Linked DNA regions of Hydrogenophaga sp. SL48. The protein of the gene in region 1 interacts with the protein of each later gene in a pairwise test. Links are inferred from orthologs where the notes say so. Each region holds a gene or a part of one and is shown in the gene's direction. Other genes may lie near its edges.

Evidence for each region.
Region 2: the proteins of acpP (region 1) and ybgC interact in binary tests that used the Escherichia coli proteins (3 or more experiments, as listed by UniProt). The link is inferred for Hydrogenophaga sp. SL48 from one-to-one orthologs.

Annotation. Positions count from the first base shown.
Region 1 is NZ_CP063400.1:511,116-514,339, forward strand. The notes cover bases 75-2,981. They hold acpP (acyl carrier protein), read left to right. Parts: upstream 75-1,361; coding sequence 1,362-1,601; downstream 1,602-2,981. Other genes in these bases: fabD (ACP S-malonyltransferase), read left to right, coding at 75-475; fabG (3-oxoacyl-ACP reductase FabG), read left to right, coding at 490-1,251; fabF (beta-ketoacyl-ACP synthase II), read left to right, coding at 1,609-2,853; IM738_RS02440 (hypothetical protein), read left to right, coding at 2,893-2,981. Also shown: more of fabD, read left to right, coding at 1-74; more of IM738_RS02440, read left to right, coding at 2,982-3,224. UniProt on the Escherichia coli protein: Carrier of the growing fatty acid chain in fatty acid biosynthesis.
Region 2 is NZ_CP063400.1:1,180,542-1,183,779, reverse strand. The notes cover bases 255-3,175. They hold ybgC (tol-pal system-associated acyl-CoA thioesterase), read left to right. Parts: upstream 255-1,467; coding sequence 1,468-1,884; downstream 1,885-3,175. Other genes in these bases: tolA (cell envelope integrity protein TolA), read left to right, coding at 3,072-3,175; IM738_RS05680 (biopolymer transporter ExbD), read left to right, coding at 2,625-3,068; tolQ (protein TolQ), read left to right, coding at 1,916-2,620; IM738_RS05695 (pyridoxal phosphate-dependent aminotransferase), read left to right, coding at 255-1,363. Outside these bases: transcription antitermination factor NusB, read left to right, coding at 1-127; more of IM738_RS05695, read left to right, coding at 143-254; more of tolA, read left to right, coding at 3,176-3,238.

The DNA of each region.
Region 1 (3,224 bases):
GGTGGTCGAGGCCGTCAACTTCAATGACCCGATGCAGACGGTCATCGCTGGCAGCAAAGCAGCCGTTGAGAAGGCTTGCGAAGTGCTCAAGGCCACTGGTGCCAAGCGTGCATTGCCGCTGCCGGTGTCGGCACCCTTCCATTCGAGCCTCATGAAACCCGCAGCCGAGAAACTCAAGCTGCGGTTGGCCGACACGGCGTTTGCCGCGCCGCAGATTCCGGTGCTCAACAACATCGATGTGGCGGTGGAAACCAATGCGTTGCGCATACAGGATGCGCTGTATCGGCAGGCGTTCGGCCCGGTTCGCTGGGTGGAGTGTGTGAGCGCCATGAAAGCGCGGGGCGTGTCCACCCTGGTTGAATGTGGTCCTGGCAAGGTGCTCGCCGGCATGGTCAAGCGCATTGACGCCGACATGAGCGGTGTCGCCTTGTTCGATCCGGCCACGCTGGCCGATGTGAAAACCTTGCTGGCCTGATCGAGGGAACGACAATGTCTGAAATCAAATTTGCGGGGCAAGTGGCCTTGGTGACAGGTGCTTCACGCGGGATTGGCGCGGCCATCGCCCTGGAGCTCGCCGCGCGCGGCCTGATCGTGGTCGGTACCGCCACCACCAAAGAGGGCGCTGCCAAAATCAGCTCGGCATTGGCCTCTGTGCCAGGTGTTGCAGCGGGTTCCCAAGGCGCAACACTGAACGTCAATGACGCTGGCGCGGTGGACGCCCTGATCGATGAGATCACCAAGACCCACGGGGGGCTTCAGGTGTTGGTGAACAACGCAGGCATCACCCGCGACATGCTGGCCATGCGGCTGAAGGATGACGATTGGGATGCGGTGCTCGACACCAACCTCAAAGCTGTGTTTCGCCTGAGCCGCGCGGTCATCCGCCCCATGATGAAGCAGCGCTATGGGCGCATCATCAGCATCACGAGCGTGGTGGGGGCGTCCGGCAATGCTGGGCAGGCGAACTATGCCGCTGCGAAGGCCGGGGTGGCGGGCATGACGCGCGCCTTGGCGCGCGAGCTGGGCAGCCGCAACATCACGGTGAACTGCGTGGCGCCCGGCTTCATCGAAACCGACATGACCGCCGCCCTGCCGGAAGAGCAGCAGAAAGCCTTGCTGGGCCAAATTCCGCTCGGGCACCTCGGCAAACCGGCAGACATTGCCCATGCCGTGTCCTACCTGGCCAGCCCGCAGGCAGCCTACGTCACGGGTCAGGAACTGCATGTCAATGGTGGCATGTTCATGTCCTGAAAATCCTTGCTTTTCTTCCGCCGATGAGCCGTCCGGCGGGCCGCCTAGGGGCACCTCTCTAGCCCGGCTAAAATGATGGCCTTGTCATCCAACCACCCTCAGAGGGACTTATGAGCGATATCGAAGCACGTGTAAAAAAAATCATTGCCGAACAACTCGGCGTGGAAGAAGGTCAGGTCACCCCTGAGAAGGCTTTCGTGGCCGACTTGGGCGCAGACTCCCTTGACACGGTGGAACTGGTGATGGCGCTGGAAGACGAGTTCGGCATCGAGATCCCGGACGAAGACGCCGAGAAGATCACCACGGTCAAAAACGCCATCGATTACGCGATGACGCACCAGAAGGCCTGATCCGTCCATGAGCCGTCGTCGCGTTGTCGTGACCGGCCTGGGTTGTATCAGCCCCGTGGGCAACACGGTGGCTGAAGCTTGGGCCAACCTTCTTGCCGGTCAGTCTGGCATCGACCTCATCACCAAGTTTGATGCCTCGGGCTTCAACTGCCATTTCGGGGGTGAGGTCAAAGGGTTCAATGTGGAGTCGTACATGACCTCGAAAGAGGCCCGTGCGATGGACACTTTCATTCATTTTGGTATTGCTGCGGCGGTTCAGGCGGTCGCTGACTCCGGGCTTCGCACTGGCGATGCTTTGGGAGACGAAGAGGCGACCCGAATAGGGTGCAACATCGGTTCCGGTATTGGCGGCTTGCCTTTGATCGAAGCCACGCACGCTGAGTTGGTCAGTCGTGGACCGCGTCGCATTTCCCCATTTTTTGTGCCTGCGTCGATCATCAACATGATTTCAGGTCATGTGTCGATCAAGTTCGGCTTCAAAGGACCCAACATTGCCGTGGTCACGGCGTGTACCACCGGTTTGCATGCCATCGGCCTGTCGGCCCGCATGATTGAGTACGGCGATGCTGACGTGATGGTGGCTGGCGGTTCTGAGTCCACCGTATCGCCTCTTGGACTGGGTGGTTTTGCTGCCGCACGAGCTTTGTCCACGCGCAATGACGATCCCAAGACCGCGTCCCGACCCTGGGACAAGGACAGGGATGGTTTTGTGTTGGGGGAAGGCGCTGGCGTCGTGGTGCTCGAAGAGTACGAACATGCCAAAGCGCGTGGCGCCAAGATCTACGCTGAGTTGGTGGGCTTTGGCATGAGCGCCGATGCGTACCACATGACCGCACCCAATGAAGATGGTCCCCGGCGTTCGATGGTGCAGGCCTTGAAAAATGCTGGCATCAACGCCGATCAGATCGACTACCTGAATGCGCATGGCACGTCCACTCCGCTGGGCGATTTGAACGAGACCAACGCCATCAAGGCAGCGCTGGGTGATCACGCCAAGAAAACGGTGGTGAACTCGACCAAGTCCATGACCGGGCACCTGCTCGGGGGAGCGGGCGGCATCGAGAGTGTTTTCACGGTGATGGCCCTGCACGAACAGAAGAGCCCGCCCACCATCAACATCTTCAACCAGGACCCTGAGTGCGACCTGGACTATTGCGCCAACACCGCGCGAGACATGAAGATCGATGTGGCCATCAAGAACAACTTCGGGTTTGGCGGCACCAACGGCACCCTGGTTTTCAAGCGCATCTGATCCGAAGCGCATCGATTTCCAGCCCGTTTTTCGCAGAGCATGCGCAGCGCCCCATCGGTCATGTACCCGGTGGGGCGTTGTTCCTTTTATGCCGGACTGCTGCTTGCTTCGGGCAGTATGGGCCTCTTGGTGGTGGCTTGGGGTGCGCGCATGGGGCCGTCTTGGAGCGTGGCTTTCGGCGTGTTGCTCTGGATGCTGTGGGGCGCTATCGCAGTCGTGAGTTGGCGTCATTCGCCCGTCGGGCGTTTGCAATGGGACGCGCTGGCGGCACCTGTTGATGACCTTTTGGCGCGTGAAGGGGCCTGGCTGTGGCACAGCACGGCCTACCAGGATGGCGTGGTCTTGCTGCGGGTGGAGCCGGTGCAGGATTT
Region 2 (3,238 bases), 670 kb from region 1 along the record:
CTTCGGCGGCACCGACGGTCACAAGTACGTCAATGGCGTGCTGCACAAGATCGCGTCGCAGCTGCGTCCCGACGAGGTGGCCGCGTCGCCCGCGCCGGCGCGCAAGCCGGCCTCGCGACCTGCCTGAGGCGGGTCCAGACCGATGCGGATTTCACAACGCGCCCAACGCGTCGAACCCTTCTATGTGATGGAGCTGGCCAAGGCCGCCGCCGAGATGGCCCGCGAGGCGCGGCCCGGGCAACGGCCCATGATCTACCTGAACATCGGCGAGCCCGACTTCACCGCGCCCCCCCTGGTGCAGGCCGCCGCCGAGCGCGCCATCCACGACGGGCGCAGCCAGTACACCCCCGCCACCGGCCTGCCCGCCCTGCGTGAAGCGATCAGCGGCTGGTACGCCAGCCGCTTCGGGCTGGACATTCACCCCGGCCGCATCGTGGTCACGGCCGGCGCCTCGGCAGCGCTGCAGCTGGCCTGCCTGGCGCTGATCGAAGCGGGCGACGAGGTGCTGATGCCCGACCCTTGCTACCCCTGCAACCGCCAGTTCGTGCAGGCCGCCGAGGGCACGCCGGTGCTGATCCCTTCGGGGCCGGAAGACCGCTTCCAGCTGAGCGCCGAGCACGTGGCAGCGGCCTGGCGGCCGGCCACGCGCGGTGTGCTGCTCGCCTCGCCGTCCAACCCCACCGGCACCTCCATCGCCCGCGACGAGCTCGAACGCATCGCGCGCTTCGTGCGCGACCAAGGCGGGGTCACGCTGGTCGATGAAATCTACCTCGGTCTGTCCTACGAAGAAGCCTATGGCCACAGCGCGCTCGGCCTGCCCGACGGGCTGGGCGATCAGGTCATCAGCATCAACAGCTTCTCCAAGTACTTCAACATGACCGGCTGGCGCCTGGGGTGGCTGGTGCTGCCACCCGCGCTGGTGCCTGCCGTGGAGCGCCTCGCGCAAAACCTGTTCATCTGCGCCAGCACCATCGCACAGCACGCGGCGCTGGCCTGCTTCGCGCCCGAGAGCCTGGCGGAATACGAACGGCGACGCGCCGAGTTCAAAGCGCGCCGGGACCATTTCATCCCCGCGCTCAACCGGCTCGGCCTCACGGTGCCGGTGATGCCCGACGGCGCGTTTTACGCCTGGGCCGACGTGCGCGGCCTGTGCGAACGCTGGAGCATCCCGCCGCAGGGCAGCCGGCCCGACGAAGGCGGCAGCTGGGCGCTGGCCTTCGAGCTGATGCGCCGCTGCCAGCTGGCCACCACACCCGGCCGCGACTTCGGCCTCGCCGACCCCGGCCGCTATTTGCGCTTTTCCACCGCCAACGCCCTGCCCCAGCTGCAGGAGGCCGTGGCCCGTCTGGAGGCTGCGCTGTGAGCGAGCCATTGCTCGCAGCTCCGGCCCAGCCGCCGGGCCGCCCCAAGGCAGGGCCAGCCCCCTCGGGGGGCAGCGACCCCAGCGCAGCGGGGAGCGTGGGGGCGATCTTCAGCTGGCCGGTGCGCATCTACTGGGAAGACACCGATGCCGGCGGCATCGTGTTCTACGCCAACTACCTCAAGTTCTTCGAGCGCGCCCGCACCGAGTGGCTGCGCCACCTGGGCGTGGAGCAGCACGCACTGCGCGAGCAGGTCGGCGGCATGTTCGTCGTGACCAGCACCCAGCTGCGCTACCACCGCCCTGCCCGGCTCGACGATTTGCTTCTGGTTACCGCGCGCGTGACCGAATCGGGCAAAGCCTCGCTCACAATCGAACAAAGCGCCGTCCTGCAACAGGACGGCGCGGCCCCCACGGTGCTCTGCGAAGGCAGCATCCGCATCGGCTGGGTGGACGCCGCCACCCTACGACCCCAGCGCATTCCCGCCAGCGTCATCCAAGCGCTGTCCGCCGGGAACCATTGACCCCTGAACCAGTCCCAACCGCAACGCCAACATGCCCCAAGAACTTTCCATTGTCCAGTTGCTGCTCAACGCCAGTTGGGTGGTTCAAGCCGTGGTCGTCCTGCTCGGCCTGGTGTCCATCATCAGCTGGGCCGCCATCATCCGCAAAGTGTTCGCCCTCAAACGCGTGAACTCGCACAACGAGGACTTCGAGCGCGAGTTCTGGTCGGGCGCCAACCTCAACGACCTCTACGCGGCCGCCGCCCAGAGCGCGCGCCACGGCGGCCCGATGGAACGCATCTTCGCCAGCGGCATGCGCGAATACCAGAAGCTGCGCGAGCGCCGCATCACCGACAACGGTTCGCTGCTCGACGGCGCCCGCCGCGCCATGCGCGCGAGTTTCCAGCGCGAACTGGACGCCCTGGAAACCAACCTCTCCTTCCTCGGCACGGTCGGCTCGGTGGCGCCGTATGTGGGTCTGTTCGGCACGGTCTGGGGCATCATGCACGCCTTCACCGGCCTGGCCGCGCTGGCCCAGGTGACGCTGGCCACCGTCGCACCCGGCATCGCCGAGGCGCTGGTGGCCACCGCCATCGGCCTCTTCGCCGCCATCCCGGCGGTGGTCGCCTACAACCGTTTTGCCACCGACATCGACCGCGTGGCCAACCGCATGGAGACCTTCATGGAAGAGTTCTCCAACATCCTGCAGCGCAACCTGGGCCAGCAGGCGCCCCACGCCACCGCATCGGGACACTGACACCATGGCCGCCACCTCACGCGGGCGCGTGCGCCGCACCAAGAACGAGATCAACATGGTCCCGTTCATCGACGTCATGCTGGTGCTGCTGATCATCTTCATGGTGACCGCACCGCTGATTTCACCGAGCCAGATCAGCCTGCCCAGCGTGGGCCAGGCCGACGTCCAGCCCAAGAGCTTCGTGCAGGTGGTGATCGACAAGGACGAGTCGATCCAGGTGCGGCTGGGTTCGTCGAGCAAAAGCAGCCCCAGCATCAAGATGGCGCAACTCGCCAGCGAGGTGAGCCGCCTGCAAGGCTCGGCCGCTGGCGACGCCGAGCCCGCCAAGGTGCCGGTGGTGATCAGCGCCGACAAGGGCATCAAGTACGAGACCGTGGTCAAGACCATGGACACGCTCAAGCGCGCGGGCGTCGAGCGCGTGGGTCTGGCCGTGCAGTCCAGCCGCTGAACCATGCAGGTCACCACCGACGCCCTCGACCTCAAACCGCCGCGCTCCGGCCGCTGGACCGTGCCCGTGGGGTTGGCGCTGGTCGCGCACGCCTTGCTGATGGCCGCGCTCACCTGGGGCGTGCACTGGAAGAAGGACGAAGAGCCGGTCAGCTTCGAGGCCGAGCTCTG